Regions from separate parts of the Serpentinicella sp. ANB-PHB4 genome, predicted to be linked through region 2. Evidence: riboswitches for the same ligand, from Rfam matches in the RefSeq annotation. Region 2 holds a riboswitch; each other region holds the start of a gene.

The links. Region 2 has a riboswitch for cyclic di-GMP ahead of RH915_RS01325 (GspE/PulE family protein). Riboswitches for the same ligand answer to the same signal wherever they lie in the genome.
Region 1: it holds a riboswitch for cyclic di-GMP, as region 2 does, so the genes downstream of both, RH915_RS05485 (Flp family type IVb pilin) here and RH915_RS01325 (GspE/PulE family protein) in region 2, are expected to answer to the same signal.
Region 3: it holds a riboswitch for cyclic di-GMP, as region 2 does, so the genes downstream of both, RH915_RS10425 (hypothetical protein) here and RH915_RS01325 (GspE/PulE family protein) in region 2, are expected to answer to the same signal.
Region 4: it holds a riboswitch for cyclic di-GMP, as region 2 does, so the genes downstream of both, RH915_RS05070 (hypothetical protein) here and RH915_RS01325 (GspE/PulE family protein) in region 2, are expected to answer to the same signal.

Annotation. Positions count from the first base shown of each region.
Region 1 is NZ_JAVKGO010000005.1:5,764-13,406, reverse strand. It holds gene spoVAD (stage V sporulation protein AD) at 1-646, shown strand, start outside; gene spoVAE (stage V sporulation protein AE) at 660-1,013, shown strand; gene RH915_RS05500 (DUF1657 domain-containing protein) at 1,046-1,249, shown strand; gene speD (adenosylmethionine decarboxylase) at 1,311-2,132, opposite strand; gene RH915_RS05490 (hypothetical protein) at 2,286-3,056, shown strand; cyclic di-GMP riboswitch class I at 3,162-3,247, shown strand; gene RH915_RS05485 (Flp family type IVb pilin) at 3,410-3,574, shown strand; gene RH915_RS05480 (A24 family peptidase) at 3,649-4,152, shown strand; gene RH915_RS05475 (TadE/TadG family type IV pilus assembly protein) at 4,157-4,558, shown strand; gene RH915_RS05470 (pilus assembly protein TadG-related protein) at 4,571-5,482, shown strand; gene cpaB (Flp pilus assembly protein CpaB) at 5,504-6,214, shown strand; gene RH915_RS05460 (AAA family ATPase) at 6,247-7,467, shown strand; gene RH915_RS05455 (CpaF family protein) at 7,480-7,643, shown strand, end outside.
Region 2 is NZ_JAVKGO010000001.1:245,457-253,099, reverse strand. It holds gene pilM (pilus assembly protein PilM) at 1-227, opposite strand, end outside; gene RH915_RS01350 (prepilin peptidase) at 390-1,157, opposite strand; gene RH915_RS01345 (competence type IV pilus major pilin ComGC) at 1,186-1,491, opposite strand; gene RH915_RS01340 (type II secretion system protein) at 1,505-1,915, opposite strand; gene RH915_RS01335 (type II secretion system F family protein) at 2,051-3,256, opposite strand; gene RH915_RS01330 (type IV pilus twitching motility protein PilT) at 3,278-4,333, opposite strand; gene RH915_RS01325 (GspE/PulE family protein) at 4,345-6,030, opposite strand; cyclic di-GMP riboswitch class II at 6,116-6,198, opposite strand; gene RH915_RS01320 (PilW family protein) at 6,391-6,912, opposite strand; gene RH915_RS01315 (PulJ/GspJ family protein) at 6,932-7,258, opposite strand; gene RH915_RS01310 (hypothetical protein) at 7,297-7,643, opposite strand, start outside.
Region 3 is NZ_JAVKGO010000016.1:57-7,699, reverse strand. It holds gene RH915_RS10460 (ATP-dependent Clp protease ATP-binding subunit) at 1-1,780, opposite strand, end outside; gene RH915_RS10455 (protein arginine kinase) at 1,798-2,820, opposite strand; gene RH915_RS10450 (UvrB/UvrC motif-containing protein) at 2,835-3,347, opposite strand; gene RH915_RS10445 (CtsR family transcriptional regulator) at 3,359-3,817, opposite strand; gene RH915_RS10440 (hypothetical protein) at 4,061-4,396, opposite strand; gene RH915_RS10435 (hypothetical protein) at 4,400-4,744, opposite strand; gene RH915_RS10430 (hypothetical protein) at 4,815-5,453, opposite strand; gene RH915_RS10425 (hypothetical protein) at 5,468-5,830, opposite strand; cyclic di-GMP riboswitch class I at 5,818-5,905, opposite strand; gene RH915_RS10420 (barstar family protein) at 6,255-6,761, opposite strand; gene RH915_RS10415 (ribonuclease domain-containing protein) at 6,780-6,962, opposite strand; gene RH915_RS10410 (hypothetical protein) at 7,024-7,491, opposite strand.
Region 4 is NZ_JAVKGO010000004.1:113,713-121,355, forward strand. It holds gene RH915_RS05055 (anti-sigma-I factor RsgI family protein) at 111-1,100, opposite strand; gene sigI (RNA polymerase sigma-I factor) at 1,117-1,827, opposite strand; gene RH915_RS05065 (DUF5667 domain-containing protein) at 2,030-2,701, opposite strand; gene RH915_RS05070 (hypothetical protein) at 2,737-3,231, opposite strand; cyclic di-GMP riboswitch class I at 3,284-3,371, opposite strand; gene RH915_RS05075 (DUF1657 domain-containing protein) at 3,672-3,878, shown strand; gene RH915_RS05080 (voltage-gated chloride channel family protein) at 4,017-5,327, shown strand; gene RH915_RS05085 (DUF421 domain-containing protein) at 5,445-6,155, opposite strand; gene RH915_RS05090 (MerR family transcriptional regulator) at 6,465-7,286, opposite strand; gene RH915_RS05095 (TetR/AcrR family transcriptional regulator) at 7,600-7,643, shown strand, end outside.

The DNA.
Region 1 (7,643 bases), on a different contig from region 2:
AGCTCAATTTATAGATAGCGGATCAGCTCAGTATGTAATAGCAGGAGCTTCAAGTCATAATGCTGCTTCTGAGAAGCAGTTTAGGTATCCAACTGAATATGGTGCACAAAAACCGCCTACTGCTCAATGGACAGTAACAGGAGCTGGAGCGGCGGTTGTAGGAAGCAAAGGAAACGGTCCTAAAGTAACCTCTGCAACAATTGGTAAAGTCGTAGATATGGGAATTTCTGACCCATTTAACATGGGGGCTGCAATGGCACCAGCTGCAGTAGACACAATAGAAGCACATTTTAGAGATTTTAATATTGACCCATCTTATTATGACGTGATTGCAACAGGTGATTTAGGAAAGGTAGGACATCAAATTGCTGGAGATCTATTAATAGAACATGGATTTAAAATACCAAAAGAAAAATTTACTGATTGTGGAATGCTAATATATAGTAAAGACCAGCCAGTCATTGCTGGAGGTAGTGGTTGCGGTTGCTCTGCAACTGTAACTTATGGTCATTATCTAAATCGCATGAAGAAAGGCGAATTAAACAGGATATTAATTGTTGCTACGGGGGCATTATTATCTCCAATATCATATCAGCAAAAAGAAAGTATCCCTTGTATAGCTCATGCAGTTTCAATTGAAATGTAAAGAGGTGATATATATGGAAAAATTCATTTGGGCATTTATAGTAGGTGGTGGGATTTGTGTAATTGGACAGATCATGTTAGATGTGTTTAAACTAACACCCGCACACACTACAGTATCCCTAGTAGTAGCAGGAGCAATTTTAGGTGGATTGGGTTTATACGAGCCATTAATTGAGTTTGCAGGAGCGGGAGCTTCGGTACCAATAAGTAGCTTTGGCAATTCATTAGTAAAAGGTGCGTTTGCAGAGCTAGAGAGGTCAGGGTTTGTGGGTATATTAACTGGAATATTTGAAGTCACCAGTGCCGGTATATCATCAGCAATTATTTTTGGATTTTTAGCTGCTTTAATTTTTAAGCCTAAAGGTTAATTGTGCAATTTCGGAAAGGAGGTGATTTACAAATGACAGTAGCTACGCAAATGCAGCAAGTTATGTCAGGAATACAAAGTGCATCTGCTTCCCTTAAAAACTTTGCTTTACAAACAGAAGATCAACAAGCTAAACAAGATTTTCAACAACTGGCTCAGAACTTAGATAATGCATATCAAACCCTTGAGAAAAGAAATCAATTTATTCAAAGTCAGGAACCACAATACAAACAATAGTGATTGTATTGATAAATATAAAAATAAGAACTGTGGATTTTATAATCCACAGTTTTATAATTTAAACTTTACTTATGTTTCTCCCGTAAAATATTTCCATCATTTCATGTTTTAAAGCTTGTTTTATTTTCTTCTTCTCTTTTGGAAGAAGTTCTTTTTTTGAAATTCCAAACAAATATTCATCAAGTTCAAATTGTTTTAGAATCATCTTAGTGTGAAATATATTTTCTTGATAAATATTTACGTCCATCATATGATAAAGTGACTTAGTTTCAGGTGCGATGTAGTTTTGGATAGAATTTATTTTATGATCAATAAAATATTTTTTCCCACTTACATCTCTAGTAAACCCACGAACTCTGTAGTCGATAGTAATTATATCAGAGTCAAAACTATGGATTAAATAGTTTAATGCTTTTAGTGGTGAGATTTTACCACAAGTTGAAACGTCAATGTCAGCACGGAAAGTACTGATACCTTTGTCTGGATCACTTTCTGGATATGTGTGAACAGTAATATGACTTTTATCTAAATGTCCAACAACAGAATTAGGCAGTGGGCCAGGGGCTTCATCAGATTCATCAAAGTGTTCTGTATTTTCATGATTAATTTCCTCTTCAGAAACTAGAATAGTAACACTAGCACCCTGAGGATCATAATCTTGCTTAGCGATATTTAAAACATTTGCTCCAATAATATTTGCAACATTGGTCAAAATATTAGTAAGTCTATCTGCATTATACTGCTCATCAATATACTCGATATAACCTTTACGATCTTCTTCAGTTTTGGCATAGCATATATCGTAAATATTAAAACTCAAAGTTTTTGTTAAATTATTGAAGCCATAAAGTTTAAGCTTCTTTATAGATTTAATTTTCATTTATTAAGCACCTCATTTTTATATATTTTGCATTATAGAACATATATGTATTATTCCATAATACAATAATTTTTATTAGGTGTATAGATATTATCGACAAAAAAATACTTTTTGAATATTTGAAATTAAGTAATATAGATGGGAGATATAAAGGTGAGAATACAGTACACGAGAAGATGGGTTAATTTAGTTACTTTTATATTACTAATTATTACAAATATATTAGCTAATTATTTAAAACTTAATAATCAAACAACGGGTGAAGTAGCAGATAAATTCCCTACTTATTTTGTGCCTGCCTCATTTACTTTCTTAATTTGGGGATTAATATATCTTCTGTTATTATCTTTTACTATATATCAATTTAAACGAAGGAATAAAAGAAACCCATATATAGTCGCAGTAGGGTACTGGTTTTCTTTAAGCAATATTTTAAGCAGTTTATGGTTAGTTTTGTGGCACTACGAAGTTATTGTATACGCTTTCTTTACAATGATTGCTTTAACTATAACATTAGTAAAAATCTATTATAATATTATTACCTGCAGGTACAGAGCGAAATTAACGGATAATATATTAGTTAAAGTACCTTTTACTATGTATCTCTCATGGATTAGTTTTGCAACAATTGCCAATTTAGATATTCTTTTGTACTCGTTAGATTGGAATCAATGGGGTTTATCTAAAGAAGCTTGGTTTATTGTATTATTAGGACTCGTAACAATGCTTATATCCTTTCTACTGTTATTTAGAAAAGATATGATATTTTGGTTAGTTTTTGCATGGGGATTTTGGGGAATAAGAAGTCGTTTCCATGATGTTGGATTAATAAGAAAAAGCATAACAGTAGCATTCATTGTGATAACCCTGTTTTGGGTATTAACTTTCATCAAAAAGAGAAAAGATAGAAATATCTTTCGTTAATCCCAAAAAATATTAGTACTCTAGGCTTATCAAATTTAGGTATAATGATTGATTTACTCCAATGCATTATATGAATATAATGTAACTAAGAACAAAGCACAACTAAATAATCATTGGCAAAGCTACTGAAAGGTAGTGACGCAAAGCTAAAGGGGCTAAGGTGGTTTCCACTATGCCAGCCAGTTGCGAGGGTATATCATTAAGCATCCTGTACTAACAACCCCACTCGTCAACTGATGAGTGGGGTATTTTGTTAACAGGTAAACATTTTTCGAAATGTACCCCAGCGGCTGTTCATCCTAAGCAAGAGCGTAAGATGAGCAAAAAAACAAAATTTTAAGGGGGTAAGATTTATGAAATTATTTAAAAGATTATGGAAAGAAGAAGCAGGTCAAGGAATGACAGAATATGGGCTAATCATAGGGATCATTTCAGTAGTACTTATAACTGTATTAGTAGCCTTTAGAGGAAAACTAACGGAAATATTTGAATCTATTACCAACAGCACAGAGATATAGTGATGAGATAATGCTCTAGAAAAGGCCCTACTGAATCAGTAGGGCCAATTTTTTCACAAAAGGAAGTGTTTCTTATGATTAACGTAGTACTTATATTAATAGTACTAATTTGTCTAGTAACTGACTTAAAAGAAAGAAAAATATACAATAGTCTATTATTACCAGGAGTAATCTTCGGAATGGTATTAAATATATATGAATTAGGCTTTGAGGGCGCTCTACTTACTTTATCCGGGTTTGTATTGGGATTGATATTACTAATTGTTCCTTTTTATTACAATGGCATAGGTGGTGGAGATGTCAAATTACTAGCTACAATTGGAGCCATAAAGGGACCGGAATTTGTTTTTTATACATTTATAATTATGGGTGTAGCTGGTGGTGCTATAGCACTGGGCATTCTAATATATTACAAGAGTTTGTTAAGTACTTCAAAAGGTTTATTAACGGGAGTTAAAGTAATGATTACATCTAAGTTCAGTGTAATGTCATTTAACAATGATGAAAAAAAATACTCGTTTCCATATGGTGTGCCTATTGCTATTGGTGCAATTGTTGGGCTTATAATATTGGGGTGATTAGATGATTAACCTATTTAAAAAAAATAATGAAGGGCAAGCATTAGTAGAGTTAGCATTAGTTTTACCAATCCTATTGCTATTAGTTTTTGGAATAATAGAATTTGGTAGGGTTTTTGGCACATATCTAATGGTAACCCACAGTGCAAGAGAGGGTGCTAGGGCAGCAGCAGTGGGTGCATTAGACGAAGAGATAAAGGCTTTAGTCGAGGAACGAACCTCTGCATTACATCTAAATAAAGATAAAGTAAATATTCATATTACACCAGGTGAAATATATAGAAGTAGAGGGGATGGTATTTCTATACAGGTTGAGTATCCTCTTAAAATACACCTACCCATCATTTCGATTTTTATAGGTGATTCATATAATGTCAAATCTCATATTACCATGCGTATGGAGTAGGAGGTGGATATGATGAAAAAAATAAATAGAATTCTTGAAAATGAAGAAGGTAGTGCACTAATAATTGTAGCAATACTAATGATTGTTTTTATTGGATTTGTGGCCCTTGTAGTTGATGCGGGCCTATTATACCTAAATAAATTTCAAATAACAAATGCCACTGATTCAGCTGCGTTAGCAGCAGTTCAAGAACTTCCACATAATCCATACAGAGCTGTTGAGGTTGGAAAATCATTTGGAGAGAAAAATGGGCTACATGAAAGTACTATTTTAATTGATATAATTAATAATAATCATTCCGTTAAAGTTACGACTAAACGTAGGGTAGAATTTCTATTTGCGAAGGTTTTAGGCTTCTCAACAGGACAAGTAGAAGCTGTTGCTATAGCAGATGTTGCCCCAATCGTTGGACTAAGAGGGGCTGTACCATTAGGGGTAGAAGACTATGATTTCACTTTTGGGCATCAATACACTTTAAAAGTGGGTGCCGGTGATGGAGATACAGGGTGGTTCGGCGCACTTGCTCTTTCAAAGCCCGGGGCAAGGATATATGAAGATAACTTAACCTATGGATTTGACGGCGTCATTCGCGTTGGTGACATTTTAGATGTAGAAACAGGAAACATGTCAAATCCAACCAAAAGAGCAATAGATTACAGAATTGCCCAATGCAATCATATTCCTTATTGTACTTCAGATAATTTTGACCCAAATTGTCAAAGACTTCTTAAGGTGCCAGTCATAGAATTTAAGAGTCATAGACAAGTTGAAGTTTTAGGTTTTGCAATATTTTTAGTTGATGAAGTAAAAGGTCAAGGTAACGAAAGCATTATAACAGGTAAATTTATAAAAACAACAATATCAGGTGAAATAGATATAAATGGAAAAGATTATGGTTTATATGGAACAAAACTATCTTATTAAGTTATTAAAGGGGGATCGACGATGAAGAATAAAGTAGTGTTTCTTTTAGCTATAGTTTTTGGATTAGCAACTGCTTTGATGACTTTTTCCTATTTAAACAATTTAAAACAGTCTGTTGATAATACTGAGTATATAGAAATTATTGTGGCGAAAGAAAATATACAAGAAAGAACCGTTGTAACTATGAACATGATTGAAAGAAAAACCATACCCGTACAATATATGGACTCAAATCAGATTACAAGCTCAAAAGAAGTTGTTGGAAAAATTACTTTAACAACACTTAGTAAAGGTCAAAGTATTTTTCAAAGTCACATTATTGAAAAAGGGGACTATAAAGAAGGACTGGCATATATGATTCCACAAGGAAAGAGAGCTATGTCAGTTCCAGTAGATGAAGTTAGTGGTGTTTCAGGATTGATAAAGCCTGGAAATAAGGTTGACGTTATAACAACGATAGCTATAGGGGAAGAAGTTCAGGTACCACATTCTGTAGTAGTACTTCAAAATATAGAGGTTCTTGCTATAGGTAGAGACTTAAATATAAAAGTCGGAGAAAATGCTCAAAATCCTACAGAGGCAAGAACAGCTACTTTAGCAGTAACATTAGAAGAGTCTTTACCTTTACAAATGGCAACACAGCGTGGAACAATTAGTTTAATGTTAAGATCTCCCATTGATAATACAACAAGCGATCCGGAGCCTTTTGAAATAAATGATTTTTTAAGATAATTAAAGTATCGAGTCAAAGGGGTGTGAAGATTATGGAAAAAATTAGAGTGTTAATAGCCAGTGATTATATAAAAGAAGAAGGTTATTATAAAACATTTTTATTAGGTTACGATGATATCCAAATCATTGGTGAGGTAATTAATGGAGAGCAAGCACTTAAAAGAACTGAACAACTTTTACCCCATGTTGTAATAATTGATTTAAACCTATCAGTTATGGATGGTGTTGAGACTACTGAAAAAATTACAGCAAATTATCCAAACATAGCTACGATACTAATAAGTGCAAGGAACGATATAGAATACTCAAAAAAAGCCATTCACGCTGGAGCTAAAGACTATTTAGTAAAGTCATTCAATCAAGAGGAACTTATTAATAGTGTGAGACGGGTTTATCATAACGAAAAAAAGAAAATCGCAACATTACAAGCAAATTCTAATAAAAAGGAGAATAAGTATAAAGTGCCCCAAATAGTAACTATATTTGGCACTAAAGGTGGAGCAGGAAAAACAACTTTATCCGTTAATTTAGCAGTTCAGATGATTAAAGATACAAATAAAAAGGTAGTATTAGTTGACTTAGACCTGCAATTTGGTGATGTTTCAGTATTTTTAAATATTCTACCAAAAAAAAGTATAGCAGAGCTTGTACAAGAGAGAAATCAGTTAGATATAGATTTAATAGAAAGCTATTTAATTACACATATGTCTGGGATAAAAGTGCTTCCAGCACCAATTAGACCAGAAGATTCTGAGTTGGTAACTCCTGAAAATATATTAGAAATCTTAACTGTATTACGTGAGCATTATGACTACATCATTATTGATACTCCACCTTTTTTTCATGAAACGACCTTAAGTGCATTAGATATATCTAATCAAATACTATTAATTATGTCCATGGATTTACCAGCAGTAAAAAATATGAAACTAAGTATTGATCTATTAGAAACCTTGCATCATAAAGAAAAAACTAAACTGATATTAAATAGAGCATCAGAAGATTTTGGTATTACACCTTTTGATGTGGAAAAAACATTAGAATTTTATATAGCAAATCATATGCCTAGTGATGGAAAACTGGTAGTAAGAGCTGCAAATAGAGGTATTCCCTTTGTATCGAATAAAACAAATAGCAAAATAAGCAAGTCGATTGAGGAAATTTCAAAAATGGTAATTAAGGATAAGGGTTATCAAAAAGATTTAGAAGAGTCTAGTGGGAAAAGGTCTATTTTAAAAAAACTCTTTAGATAAAGGGGGGATACAATGTCATTACTACAGCGATTAGAAAAAGAAAAGATACCAGTAAAGGTAAGGGATGAAGAAAGTAAGAAGTCTGATTCACCTAAATCAGAGAAAAAAGATAAGTATGAAGATCTAAAAATTAAGATTCATAAAGAAGTCATTGATGAGATGAACAAAGAAATAAA
Region 2 (7,643 bases):
GATTTAAATTTATGCTCTGTCAGTTTACTATCTAAGTAATTACTTACTTTGTTAAAATCTATTATATGGCCATTTTCATAAGTATCCTTTGGCGTCTCGAAGCTAACAGCTTTTTTAACAACAATTCCCTTTTTAAACTTTACTCCTTCAACTAACTGCGTTGATTGGCTTCCGATGTCAATCGCAATCATTTCTTTGCCAAGCATGGTTTTTAGCTTGCTTTTCAAGATCGACTCCCCCTTTTATATTAAGATAGGACTAACAAAAGAATGAAAATTGTATTTAACTAAGAAAATAACATAATAATATTATGTAGACAAAGTTTCTGCACCATTACATTATTTTCTTAATTAAATACTTTCAATCCCTTTGAAAGTATTTAAAATGGTTTAAAAACTGAAAACCAATTTTAGATATGCGTCAAAAATAATATCCCCATAGATGATCATTAGAAAGGCAGCTATTGCAATAAAAGGTCCAAAGGGAATAAAATCCTTTCTGCCTTTTAACTTAAGTGCCAGTAAACCAAGGGTGATTATAGCCCCAATAAAAAAGGATAAGAACATGGTCAGCAACGTATATTTCCACCCGAGCCATAACCCTAGCATTCCCATAAGCTTAATATCACCACCACCCATGCCTCCTTTTGAAACAATAGCAATGAGTAGCAATATTCCACCACCTAATAAAAATCCAGCAATGCTATCAACTACTCCTATTTGAGCATTTGTAAAGTAACTGGATACTTTATAAGCGAACCAAAGGCCAATGCCAAACAACACCATTTCATCGGGTATAATTTGATGGTACAAGTCAATTACACTAACAGCTAATAATAAGCTGGTTAATAGTGCAACAAACAAAAATTGTATCGATAAGCCAAACTGAAGGTATAATAGGAAATAAAGCAAACCGTTCATTAGTTCAATAATAGGATACTGCAGGGAAATACCTTCCCCGCAGTATCTGCATTTACCCTTTGTTGATAGGTAACTTAAAACCGGAATCAAATCCCAGGCCTTTAAGTCAGCATTACAACTGAAGCAATGAGAGGCTGGAAATACGATTGACTCATTTTTAGGTATGCGATAAATAACCACATTTAGAAATGAACCTATTAAAATAGCAACAATTGTTATAAAGATAGTTTCTTCCATATATTTACAACCTCTCACTTTAAGTTTATTATTCGTCTACTACAAGGGTAACCTTCCCTGTATTAGCGTCAAAATCAATATCTTTATACCGGTTTTTCAAGCCATTAACATCAAGATAGGCTTCCAAATCCTCTAAAATTTTTGGGAACGCTTGATTGTTTGCATAGTATACTGCAACCACCCCTTGAATAACCCTAGCATCGGATTCGACAACCCTTTCTTTAGCCAAGTCAGAATAATCTACATATTTAGGTACCACTAAAAAAGCTAATATGCTTATTGTACCAATAACAATAACCAGCTCAATTAGGATAAAGCCTTTATTGTTTAACATTTACTAAATGAATTTAGTCCAATGAAGCTGCTTCAGGAGTGACTGTAACATCCCCATTGGTACCAATTTTAACTTCGTATTCAGCATCTTCTGTATATGCTTCTGAACCTCTTGGTACTTCTGGCCAGTCTTGAAGATATTTTCTTGCGTTTTTGCCCATATCATCCTCATCTGCGTCGAATTTGGTTTTATTCCATGTTTCCTCTTCGCTTGGCGTTCCTTCTTCAGCTATAAACATCATTGCTGCACTTTGCAGAGTACGTACATTTCCATTATGAGTTGTGTTCGCTGCAGCATCTCTTGAAGAACCTAGTCTTGGCACTGCAATCGCTGCTAATATACCAAGAATTGCGATTACTACGATTAACTCAATTAGGGTAAATCCTTTTCTGTTTCTTAATCTTTTCTGAATTCCTTGAATCATTTTAAATCTCTCCTTTTTATTATAATTTAGATAACTAAATGAAACTTTTGTTTCCTTGCCAATTTTTCTTTAGTGCATCACCCCTTTCAAAAGGTTTAAGTTTATTTAACATCGAAACTTTTATTTATTAGATAATTATATAGTATTCATCATTTCAAACATCGGAAGGATCATTGCAATTACAATAAAGCCGATGATTAATGCCATTGTAACGATCATAAGAGGTTCAATTAATGCGACCATCTTTTGTATGGCGGTTTCGGTTTCTTCGTCATAGAAATTTGCTGTTTCTTGAAGAATGCTGTCTAGGGAGCCGGACTCTTCTCCTATTTGGATCATGGAGTCTACCATAGGTGGAAAAAGTCCCGTTCTTTTTACAGCTTTTGAAAGGTCTGCACCTTTTCTAACGTCTTCTTTTGTTTGTATCAGTCCATCTCTCATAACTGCATTGCCGATAATTTCTCCAGAGGTATCTAAGCTTTGTATTAAGGGTAGCCCACTTGCTAACAAGGTGGCTAGGGTCCTTGTAAACCTAGATGTGTATATTTTTTGCATAGAGTTTTTGATCACGGGCATTTTAAGGATTAAACCATCAATATTTTTTTTGCCCTTTTCTGTTTCATAAGCGGCTTTTGTACCAAAAACAATTGCGAAAATACCTCCGAATAAGATGTACCAAAATTCCCTCATTAAATCACTGATATTTAATAGTAGCTGGGTTATACCGGGTAGTGGCTGGTCGCTTCCATCAAACATTTCTAAAAACGTTGGGAATACAAACATCAGCATAAAAATAACTACACATACTGCTACAATAGCAACGATTAATGGGTACATCATGGCACTTTTTACTTTGTTGTTAATTTTAAATTCCTTTTCGTAGTGGGTTGCCATACGGTCTATTACTGAATCAAGACTTCCACTAAGCTCTCCGGATTTTATCATATTTACTAGGAGGTCAGGAAATACTTTTCTGTGTTTTTTTAGGGCATCGGAAAGTATTAAACCTTTTTGAACATCTCCATAAATTTCATTTAGGGATTCTTTTAGCTTTTTGTTTTCTGTCTGTCTTCGCAAAATGTCTAAGCATTTTACAATAGGTACGCCTGAATTTAACATGGTATGAAATTGGCGGCAGAAGACCGCAATTTCTCTAGCATTGACTTTTCCCCCGAAGGAGAAGTCTTCAAGGTCTTTTTGTTTTTTCATTTCTTTTATTTTTATAGGGATTTGTTTTTGTTCCCTTATCATTTTTACAACCTGACCTTGGTCTGATGCTTCGTAGGTACCCTCTATATTTTTTCCTTCATTAGTTATTGCCTTGTATTTGTAGGTTGCCATAAGCTCACCCCTTACATTTCTTTAATATCCGCCGTATTTAAGTGCAAACTCCTTGTCTGTTGCCTGGCTTAAAAAAGTTTTTCTTGTAATAATTGCGTTTCGATAATACTTTAAAAGCACGTTATCCATGGTTTGCATCCCATATTTTGAGCCAGTTGCAATTGCATTTGCGACTTGATGGGTTTTGCCTTCCCTGATCATGTTTTTTATGGCAGTTGTTGCTATCATCACTTCAAAGGCCCCAATTCGATTTTCTCCATCAGCGGTTGGTATTAGTTGTTGGGATATAACCCCTTCTATTACTGAAGCTAATTGAACTCTTATTTGCTGTTGTTGGTAGGGTGGAAAAACGTCTATTACACGATCTATTGTTTTTGCAGCTCCCAAAGTATGTAAAGTAGATAGAACTAAGTGACCGGTTTCTGCTGCAGTAATTGCTATACTTATCGTTTCTAAGTCTCTCATCTCTCCAACAAGAATAACCTCTGGGTCTTGCCTTAGGGATGCCCTTAAGGCATTGGTAAAGTTTTTAGAATCGTGACCGATTTCCCTTTGGTTAACAATGCTTTTATTATGCTTATGTAAGTATTCGATAGGGTCCTCTAGGGTTAATATGTGGCCACTTCTTTCTTTATTTATCAAGTCAATCATTGCTGCTAAGGTTGTAGATTTACCACTTCCCGTAGGGCCTGTTACTAGAATTAACCCCCGTCTTTTTCTTGCTAAATCCTTTACGGAATCTGGTAGCTTAAGTTCCTCAAAGGAGGGTATTTTCCCAGCTACAACCCTAACTGCCATACCGTAACTACCTCGCTGTTTGTACATATTTATCCTGAAACGGCCTAGACTAGATAAGGAGTAGGATAGATCCAACTCTCCATTTTCGTTTAGTTCTTTGAACTGCTGATGGTTCAGTAGTTGTTTTACCAAATCTTCTGTATCTTTTGGTAATAATGCATTCTCTTTTAATCGTTCTAAGTCCCCATTAATTCTGATAACCGGTGGAACACCAACGGTTATGTGCAAGTCAGAAGCACCGGCATTTAGTGTTTTTTCTAGTAATGCTATAGCATTCATGCGTATCCCCCTTAATCCAAGCTATAGGCCACTCTTATTACTTCATCAGTGGTTGTGATCCCCTGTAGTGCTAATTGTACGCAGTTTTGTTTTAGGGTAATCATACCTTGATTTACTGCCGCATCTCTAATCTCGTCTATTGTGGCTTCTTTATCTATTAATATTCTTAAATCTTTATTAATTGCCATCACTTCGTGTATAGCAATTCTCCCCTTATACCCCGTTTCGTTACAATGGCGACACCCAGTACCTTTATGTAAGGTTACTGTTTCATCTGCCTGTTTATATAATAATTCTTTTTGTAATGGATCTGCTTGAAAGGATATTTTGCATTTTTCACAAATCCTTTTTACTAGTCTTTGGGCAACAACACCCACTAATGACGATGATACCAAATAAGATTCTAGCCCCATATCTACAAGTCTAGTTACGGTTGATGCTGTATCATTGGTATGCATTGTACTTAATACTAAATGACCTGTAATAGAGGCTTTTACGGCTATCTGTGCGGTTTCTGCATCACGAATTTCTCCAATCATAATGATGTCAGGATCTTGCCTCAAAATAGACCGTAGTGCGTTTGCAAAGGTCATACCAGCTTTATTGTTTACCTGAACCTGATTGATTCCATTAATTTGATTTTCAACTGGGTCTTCGACGGTAACAATGTTTTTATCTGGTGTACTTATTTCTTGTAGGGTTGTATACAGGGTGGTACTTTTACCACTACCGGTTGGTCCTGTTACAAGAATAATCCCGTTAGGATTTTTAATTATATGATCAAATAACTTTAGGTTATGATCTGTAAAGCCTAGCTGTTCCTTTGTCATATTGAAATTTTCTCTGTCAGAAATTCTTATAACAATTTTTTCTCCATGCACTGTTGGTAATACTGAAATACGTAGGTCAATGGGTTTATCTTCAACATGGGTTTCAATACGACCGTCTTGAGGAATTCTTTTTTCTGCAATATCCATTTTTCCCATAATTTTAATACGGGTGGCAATAGCTGAGTGGGTTGATTTTTCTGGCTTCATTATTTCCTGTAAGTCACCGTCGATTCTTACCCGGACTTTTACATGGTCCTCAAAGGGTTCTATATGTATGTCACTTGCCCTCATTTTTACCCCTTGTTTTATAAGGGAGTTAACAATCCGAACTATCGGGGCATTGTTAACTTCACTGAGGGTTTCGTCGTCAATGTCTTCTTCATTTATATCAAAACTTTGTTTAAACTCTTTAAAGGCGTCCTCCGCTGTGTCTTTTTCATAGTACTGATTTATTGCGGATAAAATTTCCTGCTTAGTAGCTATTACCGGCTCTACATCAAAACCCGTGGCGATTTTAATATCATCTAAGGCGAAAATATTAAGGGGATCTGTCATTGCAACGGTTAATTGATTATCCTTTCTATCAATAGCAATTAAAAAGTATCTTTTCGCTAATTTTTCATCTATTAAAATTGGTATTTCTGGATCGATAAAGGTTTGGTTTAAATCAACATAAATAAAACCTAGCTGTCTTTCGAGGGTTTCAACAACCTGTTTTTCCGTTACGAAGTTTTCATCTACTAGGATTTCTCCTAGTTTTTTCCCTGTTACTTTCTGTAAGTGAAGAACATGGTAGAGCTGCTCAGTTGTAATATGACCCGCTTCTATGAGTAAATCTCCTAATCGTTTCCGTTTAGAATTGTTCATGAGCCCCTCCTTATTGATGTGAATTTTAACATATTAGTGGTTTAATATTCTGATATTTGTTGTTTAAAAAAACCAAAAACATTTAGGTATTTTTGGTCGGTTACGCCACTACATCCTCACAGCTTAAGCGTCCAAATACACCTGTGATTCATCTGTTCCTAAGTTAGCCTCAAATTAAAAATACTTTAGGCAAACTTTTTTATCAAGTTGTTTGTATATCAAGCACTTTTATTTGGAAAATTTATACTTTGCATGCTTTTCCTTGAGAATTTTGCTTCTTTTTTGTATATTATTCTACACTGCTGTAGGATTCCCTTCTCAAAAAAGTGAATTTATATAGGTAAAATATGTTATTGTATATCACTTCGAAAATTTTATGACGTTGCCTTTGTTTTCCGTATCTAGTTTTGCGTTGGTTAATGCTACTTTTGTAGTCAGACTAAAGCTTTCGTTGTTTTTGTTTCCATTTAGTTCGATTTTTAATAAATTATCACTACTAGAAAATATCTCTTGATCATCTATTTGTACATTTTTTAATAAGGAATGTTTTTCCCCTGTGGATGCTTTATACTTGAGCTCCCCGTTTTTATAATAAATATAATTGTAGCCTTGTTCCAAGCTTTGTTCGAAGTCTTGTTCGAAATCCTGAATATTTCCCTGTAAATCTACACTTCCTGCATTCCTTACTTCCCTTGTTATAAATTGGGTAGCAAACCTTAGGTCTGATTGTATTTGATACTGTTGATCACTTCTACTAAATGCTGTAATACCAAAGGAAAACATGGAAATCGTTAGTCCACCAATTATCGAAACAATTGCCATGGCAACAATTAATTCTACCAATGTAATGCCTTTGTTATTTTTGATAATTTTTTTATACATAAGTGGCTAACTCCTTTCCTTATTGTTCATTCGGTACAAATGGTACAAAGTATTTTATATTTCCTTCTTTGATCCAAGTTCCGTTAACTTTAATTTTTCCGTCTTCTTTGTCGCCAAAACGTATTGTCATTGATTCAACTTCGCCATCTGAGGTTCCTGCACTAATGGCAGATTCAATTTCTTGCTGGGCTTCAAATGCTACGGTTGTACGGTGGCCCCCACGAAAAACATGTCTAAATCCAAAGGTCAAAATAGGAATGAGACTCACCATGATTAGACCGATAAGTGCTAAGGAAACCAATACTTCAATTAGTGTAAGGCCTTTTTGATTCATTTGTTTTTTCATGGTGGGCATTCTCCTTTCAGGGTTGATTTAAAATTAAACTAATTTATATAAACCTTTCGATCATGGGAATAAGTTATAGTTGCATCACCTGAGGGTATTGGTTCTAAATCACCATCTTCATTACCGAAAGAAGGATGTGTTACAGAGGAGCCACTTTGAATCCTTACATCCCCTTTGGCATAAATCGAACCCGTTAGGTTTCCACCTGTATTAAGTAATGTCTCTATATTAGACTCATTAATAATATTTATATTTGCTCCACTTCCACCGACCGTAAGCTGAACAGTATTGCTTCTGTTGTGTAGAATAACTTTTGTATTCCCTGTTGTTCTAATACTTGCGTGGGCATTTGTGATTTGAAATCCATTAGTTTCTAATAATAACG
Region 3 (7,643 bases), on a different contig from region 2:
ATCCTGGTGGTGAACCAATTAATTTAGAAACCGTGTGTTTTTCCATAAACTCCGACATATCTACCCTAATCATTGCATTTTCATCACCAAACATTGCTTCTGCTATTGCTTTAGATAACTCCGTCTTACCTACACCAGTGGGTCCGAGAAAGATAAATGAACCAATCGGTTTCTTTGGATCTTTCAATCCTACTCTGGCTCTTCGTATCGCTCTTGAAACTGATTTTACCGCCTCTTTTTGACCGATAACGCGACTGTGCAAAATTTCTTCCATTTTCAGTAGTCTCTCTGACTCTTCCTCTTTAATTTTAGTAACAGGAATTCCAGTCCATTCTCCTACTACCTCTGCAATTCGATCTTCTGTAACCAGCGCATCAGTTGATTGATTCTTGTTTTTCCAAGCATTTTGTTCTTTATCTAGAACTTCATTTAAGCTTTTTTCTTCATCTCTAATTTTTGCTGCTCTTTCATAATCTTGTAAACTAATCGCTTCTTCTTTTTCTTTTGATAATTGTTCTAATTTTTCTTCTAACTCTTTAAGATTAGGTGGTGCTGTAAATATAGATAATCTTACTTTTGATGCCGTCTCATCAATAAGGTCAATTGCTTTGTCCGGCAGTTGCCGGTCTGCTATATATCTATGGGATAACTCTGCCGCAGCTTTTAGTGCATCATCGGTTATTTTAATTCTATGGTGTGCTTCGTATTTATCTCTAATACCTAAAAGTATTTTTATTGTATCCTCTACAGTTGGTTCATCTATTATAATAGGTTGGAATCGCCTTTCTAGTGCAGCATCTTTTTCAATATGTTTCTTATACTCATCTAGTGTTGTTGCACCAATTGTTTGCAGTTCCCCTCTAGCAAGAGCAGGTTTTAAAATATTAGCAGCATCAACAGAGCCTTCTCCTGCTCCAGCACCTACAATTGTGTGTAATTCATCGATAAATAAAATAACATCTTGGGCCTGACTTAGCTCATTCATTATTTTTTTAAGTCTTTCTTCAAACTCACCTCGGTATTTTGCTCCGGCTAACAGAGCCGCTATATCTAAGGAAACAACGCGCTTTTCCTTTAAGATCTCTGGAATATTTCCCTCTTCTATTCTTTGGGCAAGGCCTTCGGCTACAGCAGTTTTTCCAACACCTGGCTCACCTATTAAACATGGATTATTCTTTGTTCTTCTAGACAGTATTTGAATAACTCTTTGTATCTCCTTATCTCTACCAACAACAGGATCTACTTTACCCTCCCTTGCTAGTTGACTTAAATCCCGTCCGTATTGCTCTAGCACTGGGGTATTTTTCTTTGTTTTCGCTTCTTTATTTTGAGGGTAAAATTGACTTTTTCCCTGGTTTAGAGACTCCAGTATTTTTTCTCTAACTTTATCTAAATCTGCCCCAAGTTCTACTAGCACTTTAGCAGCGATTCCTTCCCCTTCTTTTATCATACCTAAAAGTAAATGTTCCGTCCCAACGTAATTATGTCCCATAGCCCTTGCTTCTAAAAAGCTAAGTTCGAAAACTTTTTTTACTCTAGGGGTAAAGCCTAATAAATTCCCTTGTTTCTCTGTTCCCCCAATCATTTTTCCTACTTTTTCTTGCACTTGTTTTGGTTCAATGGCCATATTTTTTAGTACTTTTACTGCAATGCCACCACCTTCATGAAGTAACCCTAAAAGTAGATGCTCTGTACCCACATAGTTTTGGCCATAATGTTGTGCAATCTCTTGGGCTAAAATAATTGCCTTATTTGCTCTTTCTGTAAATCGTCCTTCCATTTTTATAACCTCCCTATCTATAACATTTCTCTAATTAATTGTGATCTTTTAAAATCCCTTTCACTATCGGTCAATTCTTTGCCAAAATGCTTTTGTAAGCACCCTGGTTGGATTAATGCAATTAATTCGTTAAGCTTCTCAATAGAAATATCTTCTACCAAACCTAGGGCCATGCCAAGTTTTACATCAGAAATAAGTGTCATGGCTTCTTTCCTAGTCATTATTCTTGCATTTTTCAATATGCCATAGGATCTATATATTTTATCTTCTAACTCTAATTTCCTAGTCATCATTAGTTGTTCCCTAAGAGAGCGCTCATTTTGGATCACCTGTGTCGTTACATCTTTAATGTTTGATATAATTTCTTGTTCCGTAGCACCCAAGGTCACTTGATTGGAAAGCTGATATAAGTGTCCTAAAAAATCCGTACCCTCACCATATATTCCCCGAATAGCTAGCCCCACTTGTCCAGCGGCTTTAAGTACCCCTTGTATATGTCCTGTTAAGGTCAGTGCGGGTAAATGCAACATAACCGATACTCTGATACCGGTCCCTAGATTCGTTGGACATGCGGTTAAGTAACCTAATTGCTCTTCAAAGGCATACTTTATATTCTCCTCTAGTAAATCATCTAAGTTATTTGCCGTATCCCACGCTTCCTGTAATTGAAAACCGGGTAGTAAACACTGTATTCTAATATGGTCTTCTTCATTAATTAGTATACTTAGGGTTTCCTCGGTGTTTAGAAGAACACTGGCAATGCCTGTATTTTTTATAAGATCAGGGCTTACTAAATGTCTTTCTAATAAATTTAGTTGTTCTAATTCATCAATCCCATCCATCCCTATCAGTTTAAAGTCCTTTTCAAAGGATTCATTCCCTAATCGAACAGTATTAAAAACTGTATCCGTAATTTCCTTCGCCTCTTCACTATTTAGTTGATGCGGGAAAGATTTACCTTCAAAGTTTCTAGCCAACCTAACTCTTGTACTAAGTACGATATCTGACTGGGGTCCAGCTTCTTTTATCCACTTTGCCATATCATTCCCTCCTCCTACATATCCTTAATTCTTGCTTCCAAGGCCTTAATTTCATCCCTGAGACCAACGGCTTTTTCGAATTCCTGCTTTTTAACCGCTTCATCTAATGCTAATTTTAAATGTTTTACTTCCCTTTTTAATTGAATAATCCCTCCGGATCTTTTAGGTATCTTTCCGGTATGTGCAGCGTTCCCATGTATCCGCCTTACTAAATGATTTAGTTTATCTTTAAATTCAACGTAACAATGGTTACAACCTAATTTTCCAGCTTCTTTGAAATTTTGATAAGATGTATTACATTTACTGCATACTAAACCATACCCCTTGTTTCCCTCGGTATAGCCCATTTCTGTGTTAATATCTAAAAGACCAGCTAAAAAGTTGTGAATCGAGAAGGAATCTTGAAAGCTCTTGCTCTGCTTATCCTTTGCACATACATCACATAGATGCATTTCAGCCTTTCTTCCTTGAACAACCTTGGTTAAATGAACAGTGGCTTGATTTTTATTACACTCTTGACACAACAAAATAACCCCTCCTATTCCAATACGACAGCTATAATACTTTTCATGATTTTTGCCCTTAGTTTATCCTTTATATTTAAAGGTGTGCTAATTACTTGATCATCGATGGCTGCTTTTATAATATTTAACTCCCTTACATTTATATGCTTTTGCTCATATAGATGCCGAAGTAACGCTTCCGCTTGATTTTTACTGATTTCACTTCCAATTTGATCACAAATTATTCTATATGCCTGAGCATTTGTATCTACCAATATCCTACTGATTCTAATATGACCTCCCCCACCTTTTTGACTATCGATACGATACCCTTGACCTAGGGTAAATCTAGTCGTTAAAACATAGCTTATTTGTGATGGGGCACAATCAAAATATTTTGCTAATTCATTTCGCTGTATTTCAACAGTTTGATAACTGCCTTCCTGAAACAATTCTTTAATAAATGCTTCTATTACATCACTCATCCTCGGCATTGATGACACCCCTTTTAGACTTTCTTTGACTTTTAAATTTATTATAAATAATTTTTTATTTTTTTTCAATACCTATTTAAATATATTTCCATAAAATAAGTTGTTTAAACCATTAATAAAAAAAGGTCGGTATCTAAATGAGTTATTAACATTTAGATACCGATCTTTTTTAAATAAGCATATCTTTTATATGTATTTATCTAAGGAAATTTCATATTTCCTCCATTGTTAATAGCCCCTTTTTTAAAACCACTTCTTTTTATTCTGTTTCCTTTTCTCCTTTTCTGCCCGTTCTTCCTCTATAACTTCGTCCCAATCTAACTTTGGTATATCATTTCTAAAAACCTTTTGTATTTCTATACCAATATATATAAAACCTATCCCAAGCGCGATCAATCTAACTTCTTCAATAATTATTCTTTGAGTGTCTATTATAGTGTCTATTATTATGTAAGTCATGCATAGTACATTAAAAATACCCATAAGCAGAAAGCCCCATGAACCAAAGTATATACTTATACACACCTTATATTTATCTGTTTGTTTATGTTCTTTTGTCAAATGTTTAGCCCATTTCATCTGTTAACCCCTCCTTCTCCTTCTCCAAGCTTGGATTGCATCGTAGGTAGCAATTCCGGTACCAACTACGGCTCCACCAGCCACAGCATAAGGGGCCCATACTGGCGCCGTTACTGCCCCAGCAACTAAACCAACAGCCATTGCTCCCCCAGCTAATATCTTTCCTGCTCCTCTTCTTCTTTTTCCTCTATTAAAATCATTTATCCCATCTAATACGTTTAATGCTGCACCAACTACGGCAGTTCTTCTTAAAAATCTACTTGATATAGTTACTGCTGATGTTTTTGTAACTCCTTTTAGTCTGCCAAAAAGATCTATTCCCGCAGCAAAAGCACCTGTAGTCGCCATTACTGTTTCGCGATATCGACAGAGCTTGTTTTTTAAAACCTTATAAGTAAGGAGTTGGCTTAGCCAACTCCTATAGACCTTCTTTCTTCAATAAGTACCACTTATATAAATTCAAAGGGATACCTATTAAAAATATATAAGAGGAAAAAACGAAAACTAAACCGCCTATTGTGAGTGCTAAATCTGGAACAAATAAGTAAATGATCCTTCCTGCAATTGCTCCTATAGTAGCTACCATCACTGGAAATATTATTTCATTTCCGCCTGAGTTAGTTACCCAGATTAATATTTTTTCTCTATTTAAAATAATTAAAATTAAATTTATTCCATATGTCACCCCTATTATTACAATTGACTTTAGATTTAATTGATTCATTGCTTGTAAACCTAAAACTAAAAAGTTTAGTGTGATTAGAGTATTACTAAAAGACATATAAGAAAATAAAGTAATTCTAAACCTTTGTGCAAAAACAAACAATAAAACACTTAACAAAGTATACGGAATAAAAATAATTTTATTAAAAGAAATCCACTCACTTGGAGATGGAGGTATAAAAAGTAGAAAAAATACAGGAAATAAGCTGCTAACAAATAAACAGGGTATTAACTTTCTAATTTCAGTAGGCTCAAAAATTTTAAGTTTTAATTCATACCTTTGATTTTTGACAACTATACATGAATCTAGCTTTTCTTCTATAATCTTATGCATTGTTCATCACCTTCCTACCTTGCTCTGAATCGACCGAAAAATGAATTCACTTGATTTATAGCAGGTTTTCTTATAGTTGCATTAGCTATTAAGCCTGCACTTAAGCCTACTACCGCTCCAAATATAGTGCCGACTCCTGGAGCAAAAGAACCTGCCATAGCACCGGCTATCATAGCACCTGCAACAGATGAGCCCACTGTAATGCCTGCATCTACTGTTACTGCCGCTGCAAATTCTCTGCCATATCCAACATTCCTTCTAGAGATAAAGGTAAAAACAAAAAGCAGCCAAAATGATTCAGGCTGCTTTAGGGTAACAGTGATATTAATTTTGCGGTAACTGTGGTGTCGGTACTTGTAACCTATTCGGCAACCCAACCATCATAGCAGAAGATCTACCTTAGACCTGTGGCTTTGCGCCCCCGCTTTTCAGCAGGTTTGCCTTTTTCTTTTTATAGTTTTAAAATTATCATGCAATTTTATTGACCTATACCATATTTGACAAATTATTTAAAAATCCTTCAATTAATTAGTAATTTTTTAAATATATACCAATAGTTTTATTTTTATTTATTCCTATTATTTCCATAATTTGTAGATTCCTTTGCCTTTAATCTTTTATTATTACTACTCTTTTTATGTCAAAATATTTTCCATATATGATGGTATAAAAGTTACTGTCCTCTATTTGTATTTATTCTAAATGATTTTTCGTTATAAGTTTAAAAAGACCTTAAGGAATTAATATCCCTTAAGATCTTAAAAAACTAATTTCAATTCACAAATATTATATAACTCACTATCATAGAACTATTTTTTCAACCTCAACTTCACTAACCCCTGCTTTATTTAACCGCAACCTTATTTCCTTTTGATTTTCAATCGGACAGTGTAAGAATATATGAAATGGAGTAGGGGGAGTTCCAAATTCATCAAATTCTCTACCGTTAGCCCATTCCCTCGCTGCGTTATGCAATAATTTAATTACTGCTTCTAGTACTTTTGCATTATCAACTAGAAGAAGATGAGCATTGCTCACAAATAAGCCATATCCATCTGCCTCAATCCATTCTAAATCATTTAAACACTCGTCAAAGGCCGAAAGGTTGTACCCAAAATAATCCGGAAATTGCAAAACCCTAGAAAATTCATCATAAAAATCATTTGTCGTTTTACAACTATCACCCTTAATAAGATTTGAAACAACTGTTGATTTATAAGTAACTTGTCTGTACTTTAAAAACTCAATAAATTCTGTTTCCGCTCCCACCACTACATGAAAATATGGTTCATTTAACCTTAATAACAAATTAACACCCCAATTACATTATTTTATTCGAGTAAAAGTTTTATAATGATCATTAGTATACCACGCTGATCCATCTTTTCCTATAACTACCCTTTCTCCGCCCCTATTTTGCCCTTTTATATATCGATTAACATCATATTCTCTGTATGTTGTTTTTTTTGGTAGAACCTGACCACCACCCCTACCATCATTTTTAAACACTCTGCCACCTTTATAACCCCACCCCTGGGAGCTACACCTCTATTTTTTTGTATTTGATTAACTATATTTTAGCCTTTTGGGGAACACTAACATTACCTCCTACATTCCCGCCTATACCCCTTAAAGACCTAACTCCACTAGCTACACCACCAAACAGCACATTCCCACCGGCATAAAAAGCTGCTGTATCCAAAGCGGCCCCTGATACATTTGGACTTATACCAGTTCTATTATATATATTAGCTTGATAGTTAGCTTTCGCATATCTGTATCTTTTCCCCCATGAATTGATAGCTGCTTTTCCAACTACTAAACCTCTCTGCCAAAAATTATCTGCACTGTTGTACTGTTGTCTTAATGCATCTTCTCTAGCTGCTTCTTTCGAGGGGTCGTAAAGAATTATTGTATTGCTCGCCCCACCTGAAGGCCTTCTTCCTGCACCACTATTAAAGCTATCCCTTCGCTCTTCTCTCGTTGGGGGTGGGGGACTGCCTCCACCTCCTCCGCCTCCTGAGCTAAGCGCATCCATCAGAGCCCCATGGTGTAATTGGGACGGCGACTTTTTACTCCATTATATACCAAACTTATGTTATTTATTTTCATTTTTTTGTCGTATTGGTTTATTTAAAACAGATTTGTACACACGAGGAACACACGATAACTGTACTAGACCCTATATAG
Region 4 (7,643 bases), on a different contig from region 2:
CTTTTACATCATTATATTAACACAAAAAATTCCTTCAAGCTATCCTTAAAGGAATTTTCATAGGTGTAAGTCACACGCAGGGACATTTTTTTTGAAATGATTCTAATAAGTTACCTATCTCTTCTCATAGAATTGTTGTCATTGATAGTAGAAGAAGGTAATCCTTGGTTCATCTCCTTAACTAAGCCGGGCTTTTTTTCTTTCGCTCGATCAGGTACTGATTTTTCTACATTAGTAACCTCGTCCTCTAATGAAGGAGGCGTTATTGTATTTTGTTTTCCTTCTTCTGAAACTATAGGCGGTGTCCTGTCACTTTGTTGTTTATTCTCTTTTTCATTGGGTTTTTGAGAGGTGCCTTGTTGGGACCTAGATTCATTATTAGATGCTCTTTCTAATTCAAAAATATTTTTTCCTATTATTTCATCTAAATCTTGAACTATTCCCTGACGTTTAAGATTTGCATATACCCTATAGTGATTTATTGATAAATTTGCATCTTTAGCGGCTTCGTAAACATTGTTGCTTGCTGTAGCCGTTACAACCTTAGCTTTTAACGCCTTATTCTCGAAAGATCTATTAATTAACTCTTCAATTTCCTTAAGCGTTAATTCGTCACTTTCTATTTCTGGAGCAACTGTTGTTATAACTGCCTGGTTATATTCATGAAGAAAACCTTTTTCAACGGATTGATTAATAATCTCTTCTATAAAAGATAATAAATTATCCTGATAAGCCAAATCTATAATTTCTTTTCCCTCATCGTTTAGCCCTTTGGCCTTTATAACTTGAAGATTATCATCAACAAAAATTTCTATACTTGGGTTAATATCAATTGCAACTATATAGACCGGATCCTCATGTTTAAAAGGCATCATTGTAGCCGAAAAAATGAGTAGTAGAAAAACAGCTGCGACTGTAACATATTTTTGCCACTTCAATTTATTTTGACGTCTTTCTGTATAGTAAAATTGTTGGCCTAATATGGGCACTGGATCAGATGAAGACCTTTGAATATTTTTAAACATTCCGTCATCAGTCATCAGTACAACATATTCTTTTGTAACTTTTATAACTGTACCATTTATAATATTATTTTTCATAGACATTTCCTCTTTTCTATGAATCTTTAATGTATTGAGAAAGATGAATCCATTTGGGATTTAATTTTACTATAATTAATGTAATCAAGTATTTTCTGTGACGCTCAATTGTCTTAATACGATACCCTGTTTTCTTTGCAAAAGATTTTAAAGGTAAGCGTTTTTTTGTTAAAAGTGTTTCTATAAATTCCTGGCTTTCTATAAATCTATTAGCCATTAAAAATAACGTTTTTCTTGTATCTTTATGCTTGGGCGAATAGTACTCAAGTTCTTCAAATGAAATGCCAAACAAATTTAGATTACGGTCTAATTCTAAAATTTCTTCTACCAAATCCTGTGTTTCTTGTGTTTGATGAAAAGACTCAAAGGAGTTCTTAACTTCCATTTGATTATTAGTAATATCGTTTTTTTCTGTACTATAATTCATCGAAATGTGTTGTCTTGGTTTTTCCCGTCTATAATAGTCGATCAAATCTCTTTTAATTAGGAGATAGGCATAATTGAGGAAGGATCTGCCCCCTTGGTCATCGTAACTGTCAATGGCTCGGTTGAATGCAATAAGGCCAATACTGGCTTCTTCATCACTCCAAGTAATATACCTTTTACTTAGATGTCCAACAGTGTTAATGATATATGGCTTGTAGTAAGAAATAATATTTTCACGGGCTATTTCACTTCCATTTTTCGCTTGTATAATGAATTGTTGAAAGATAGATTTATCAGCCATTTATAATAACTCCTACTGTGACGTTTTTGTTGACCCTCTAGTATTTATATTAAATGCCATAAGCACTAGAATTTAATCATTTAGCTTATGGCATTTAGTCTACTACAATTTTAAAATGGTTTCTACTATTTGTCTTAATTTTTAGTACTTCAGCCTATCTCCAATTTTTGTATTTAATTGTCCAAAATTCATTAGATATAATTTATCTTTCTTCTCTTTCCTTAGCTCTCCCTCTGCCTTGATTAGCTCTTTCTTCAGCTTGTTCTCTCGCTTCAACCGCTCTTTCTTCAGCTTGTTCTCTCGCTTGAGTGTTTCTTTCTTCAGCTTGTTCTCTGGCTTCATTTGCTCTTTCTTCAGCCTGTTCTCTTGCCTGACTAGCTTTTTCTAAAGCTTCCGCTAAGCGTTCACTTACTTGGTTTTGATTTTCTATAGCTTTTGAAATACCTTCTTTAGCTTCCTCGGGGATATCTTCTCTTTCTAAAAGAGTGGAAAGGTTTTCGCTGCGTTTTAAAGAATTTTGTGCGACTAAAGACTCTACATTAGTTATGTCATTCCCAAGCCCTCTTCCTAACTCAAGATTTTTATTGATTTCCTCTATGTGTTCATTATAATCTTCTATCAATCTCTCAGCAGCTTCCTGATCCTCTTCCTTTAGTACTTCTTCCATTTCCTCCAGACGCCTATCAGCGTATTCATCTTGTAAAAGAGCCTTCTCTTCATATGCCTCTGTCAGCTCATATTCATTATTTTCAATCAATCGGATCGTTTCGTATAACTCTGACTCTGGGGTTAGAACTTCTTGTTGTTCATCAGCATACACTGTTCCACTTATCAATAAAACCCCTACCATACTAGTAACAATTAGCTTTTTCATATAAACCATCCTTTCTATTTTTCTTATAATATTAATTAGAAGAATTGAAGATTTCTTCTAAACTCATCAATCGCGTCTTTGTTGTTTTCGTAGTCTTTAACAGGGGTCATAAAGGTAATAATTCCTTTATTAGCTCGATTATCTTTTATGTAGATTTCTGTTCGGATACTTTCCTTCCTTTCTGATTCAAAGATTAAGGAATCCTTTGTGTCTTGAATTATATTTGCTTTTCTTGTTCCTGTTTTTAAGTCATTTTTAATTTCGTCAACACTTTTTTCACTTGTAAGAATTGTGACAATGGCTTTTAACTTATTGTTTTCAAAGGTAACATTAAATGATCCATTAGTTGACTCTTCTCCCACATTCCACTGAGATGATTCAAATACTCTAAAACCTAAATCTATATTCTCATATAAAACTGCTTTCTCTTGAATATTTTGATTTTCTGTATCAACATGTTTCTTTGAGCAACCGGATGCTATCAAAAGTATCAATATTAATGTTAAAAGAAAAACTTTATTTTTTACCATGAATTCACCTCAAACGCTTTCTAAAAGCAAATAAGCTCTTATTGTTTTATATTTGTGCAACTGGCTAACAAGGGTATAAATGACCCGTAGTCCCTGTAGTTTTGCGTCACCACCTTTCAATGGTTTTGCCTTATTTTTATATGCTGTTTTACTATCTATACGAATAGTCCTTAAATTTTAAGGGGGCTTTAAAGATTTTTTTCTAAATTTTTAGTTTTATATTTAAGAAGATACTTTTCTTTTATTCTTAATATAATTTTTATTTCTCTTTAATAATTTTTAATAACTTAAAATAAGAGACTATTTTATTAGTTGTTTTATTTATTACCAACTTACATATGCAAAGCTTAGATCTAAATATTTCAGTAATCTATATCTTCCAATTGTATGTCATTTTTTATAAATAGTTTGGTTACAATATCTTAAGGGAGGTGACTTTAGTGACAGTTCTGGCAGATTTAGAAAAAGTAATTGCATACTGTGAAGTCGTTAAAGGTAACTATGCTCTAATGGCCCAATCTACAGAGGAGCAACAGGCGAAAGATATGTTTAATAATATGAAAAGCGATATAGAAAAGCATGTACAGTTTCTCAATGCACGTTTGGAGTACTTAAATGAAAATAATAATCTAAACAAAAACAGCTAACTAAGATAGTTATATAAAATGTACCTTCATTTAACTACTAAATTTTAAATTTAAAAGTTGTAAATTTAAAGCTATATAGCTTTTTTATATTTTTTTAACCAGTATTGATAGACCAGCTAGCAAAGGAGCACTACTATTATGGGTCGTTTAAATAATAAGTTTTTTACTGACACAATGAAGGTAAGGCACATAACTTTTATTTTTACTCTTGCAAAGTGGGTTCTATGGGGGAGCCTAATTGGTATAGTTGTAGGTTTCACATCAACTGTACTAATAAATTTTAATGACTTTCTAACAGATATACGAGAAGCAAACCCCTTTACCTTATTGCTACTTCCTGTTGGAGGTATTATTATCGGTTATATCTACATGTATTATGGTAAAGGTTCTCGCAAAGGAAACGATTTGGTTCTTGAACATATTCATCACGGGCAAGGTGAAATTCCTTTACGGATGGGTCCTATCGTCTTTTTCTGTACTTTTATCACACATCTACTAGGAGGCTCAACAGGAAGAGAGGGAGCCGCTATACAGATGGGTGCAAGTATATCCGAGGGAGTGAACCGACTATTTAAGATTAACAGAATAGATCGTAAAATTTTAATCATCAGTGGGATAAGTGGCGGTTTTGGTTCTGCTTTTGGTGCCCCTATAGCCGGTACTATTTTCGGAATGGAGGCTATCACCATAGGTAGAACTAAATATGAAGCTTTAATTCCCTGTTTTGTTGCAAGCTTTGTAGGACATTATGTTGCAACAGCACTAGGAATGCATCATGAACACTTTATTATACAAAACATTCCCGACATTAATGCTATAAACCTTATGAAGATTATGGCTTTAGCCATTGTTTTTGGATTTACTAGTGTTCTTTATAGTCAGTTACGGCACGAAATAAAAAGTCTATCTGATAAATATTTAAAAAATCTTATGCTAAGAGCCTTTACTGGAGGACTCATTATAATAGCATTAACCTACTTAATTGGTTCTAGGGATTACCTTGGTAGAGGTTTACCAATGGTTGAGCAAGCTTTTCAAGGGCAAGTTCCTCCCTATGCTTTTCTAGCCAAAATTGTATTCACTGCAATTACTATGGGTATGGGGTTCCGTGGTGGTGAGGTGATCCCTCTATTCTTTATGGGTGCAACCTTAGGAAATACATTATCTCCATTAGTAGGCATGCCTCCTTCTTTTCTTGCAGCTGTAGGTATGATTGCTATATTTTCCGGAGCAGCTAACACACCTGTTTCTGCTTTTCTTTTTAGTTTAGAAATGTTCAACGGAGAAGGAATAACCTATTTTTTTATAGCATGCTTTATTAGCTTTATATTTTCAGGGCATCATGGGATTTATGCTTCGCAAAAGCTATATGATCCTAAAAGTAGAATGCTAAATATTCCTCCAGGAAAAACGATAAAATCTATTGAGGAAGACAAAAAAATTCAGTAACCAAACTGATTTCAATTAAGGAAGTTGCCTACTTACATTATTAAAGGTTTTTATAGAATAAGTATACAAAACCCCAATATAGGAGTTATCCAACTTCTTTATTTATTTAAGTATTTTTTAAATAATAAAGTCCTTTATAAAATCTGTAGATTCATCTGATTTTGATATACAGAGTTTTCCTTCTGTATTTATATCTACATAAAATGCATCATCAAGGTTATTTACATTATTTAATTTCAACTGCTGCTGAAGCCACTTCTTATCTAAGTTAAGTTTTTGTAAGTTGTCTTCGTAAACCTCTCCATCAACGACCAGAGGTATTTTTAAACCTTTGTACTTTGTAACTATATTCATATCATTAGGCGTTAGTGATTGCGCTTCAGGTTTTTTCATTACACTGATATTTCCACTATCCTCTACAATAGCATACTCAACATCTTGTATATCAAAGACTCCTTTTTCTCTTAAAAACATCAATATATTTTCAATGGAGTACCTTACTTTTTTCATGTTTTGTTTAATAAATTGTCCATTCTGTATAATTATAACTGGTTCAAAAGTAACCTTTTTTCCAAAACTCCGATTTTTCACTGTAAAGTGACTTAACAGATACTGTAATCCTATTAATAGGACGATTGCATATGCAGTTGGCATATGAGGTATTTCAGGATCTGCAATATCTGCCCCAACCACATTTCCCACTATTATTATAGTTAAAAAATCAAAAACAGGAAGTTCACCGATTTTTCTTCTACCCGTAACCATTACCAAAAACAATAACAAAGCCATTATTGTAACAACTCTAAAAGTTATTTTTAGGTATTCCATAAATAGTCCTCCTAAATATTTCCTATATATTAACTTTATTATTCCAATGTTACAATATAAAATACAGTTAAATATTTATAGTGGATTCCTAATTTAATACAATCTATTCTAGGTCTATTCGGTTATTAGTATCTTTTTTTCCAACACATAAATAGGAGTCAATAGAAATTTCCTATTCGACTCCTTTTTTAATTAACACTCTGGTAAAATCGGCAAATTACAATCTCTAACTCTAGCAGGATAAGGTACTATCACCTGATTTCCATCCTCGCCTATTTAGAAACAAAGAGCCATCCTCAGATGACTCTTTTAAACAACTTGTTTGAATATAATAGGCACTTGAATTTCAGTTAACCATTCCTCAGAAGTTTCTTTATTCCAAATTCCATCTATATAAGATTCCCTAGGCAAATCAGATACTTCATATCCATTTTCCTCAATCCATTTCATTACTGCACCATATGCCATGCCTATTGTATTGTATGGCCCTTTATGAAGTACACAAGCAGCATTGTCTACTTTATCAATCTTCTTAAACTTTATTTTATCAGAGTCTTTCCCATAGCCTGTAACCGCTTCACAAATCTCTACATCTATATCTGATTCTTTGTACTCCCCATCATGATATATTGTAAAACAATACTCTGGAACGCTACACTCAACTTTTTGTTGTTCCATATACTCTCCCATTTCAGGATAAACCTTATAATAAGCATCGTAGTCCGGTATAACTGTTCTCATTGAGGCAACAATTACCTCAGGAAGCTCCTTTACAATAACTTTATATTTCATATTCGTACCCTCCAGTTTTAGAGTTTTTAAATAAGTTCGAAGCTGAGAAAGTTTAAATTCCTCTTCTTCAATTTTCTTTAAGATATGGTCTTTTTTCTTTTCAAGACAATCCACCATATTATTTTCCTGATCTATTGAATTTAATATTTCTGATAAAGAAAAACCTATACTCTTTAAAGCTAAGATCTCATATAGTCTAGGAAGTTGACTTGAAGAATAGTACCTATACCCTGTCATTTCATCAACATGAATAGGCTTAAATAACCCTATTTCATCATAGTGTCTAAGGGTTTTAATCGTTATCTTATTCATTTTAGAAAAAACACCAATCTTATACATAATCACAAATCTCCTATGCGCATATTTGATTTATAACTTAATTTTATTATCTACCCTAACCGGAGAGTCAATGGTTATTTAAAACTTTTTAACCCACTTGTCATTTTACCATAATAATAAGTATAAAAAAGACAGCAATACTCCGACTCCACCACTTTATTAGCTTTATTATTTGCTAAATCCACGTTCAGGGAAATTACTTGATAAAACATTTCAATTTGTTCTTGATTATATGAATAGGAAAATATATACTTGAATTAATGAACTAATGAACTTTTATAGTTCATTAGTTCATTAATTGGAGGTGTGTTTTATGGGTAAGCAAAGCCAGCTAAAGTTTAAACGGTTGTTAGAAAA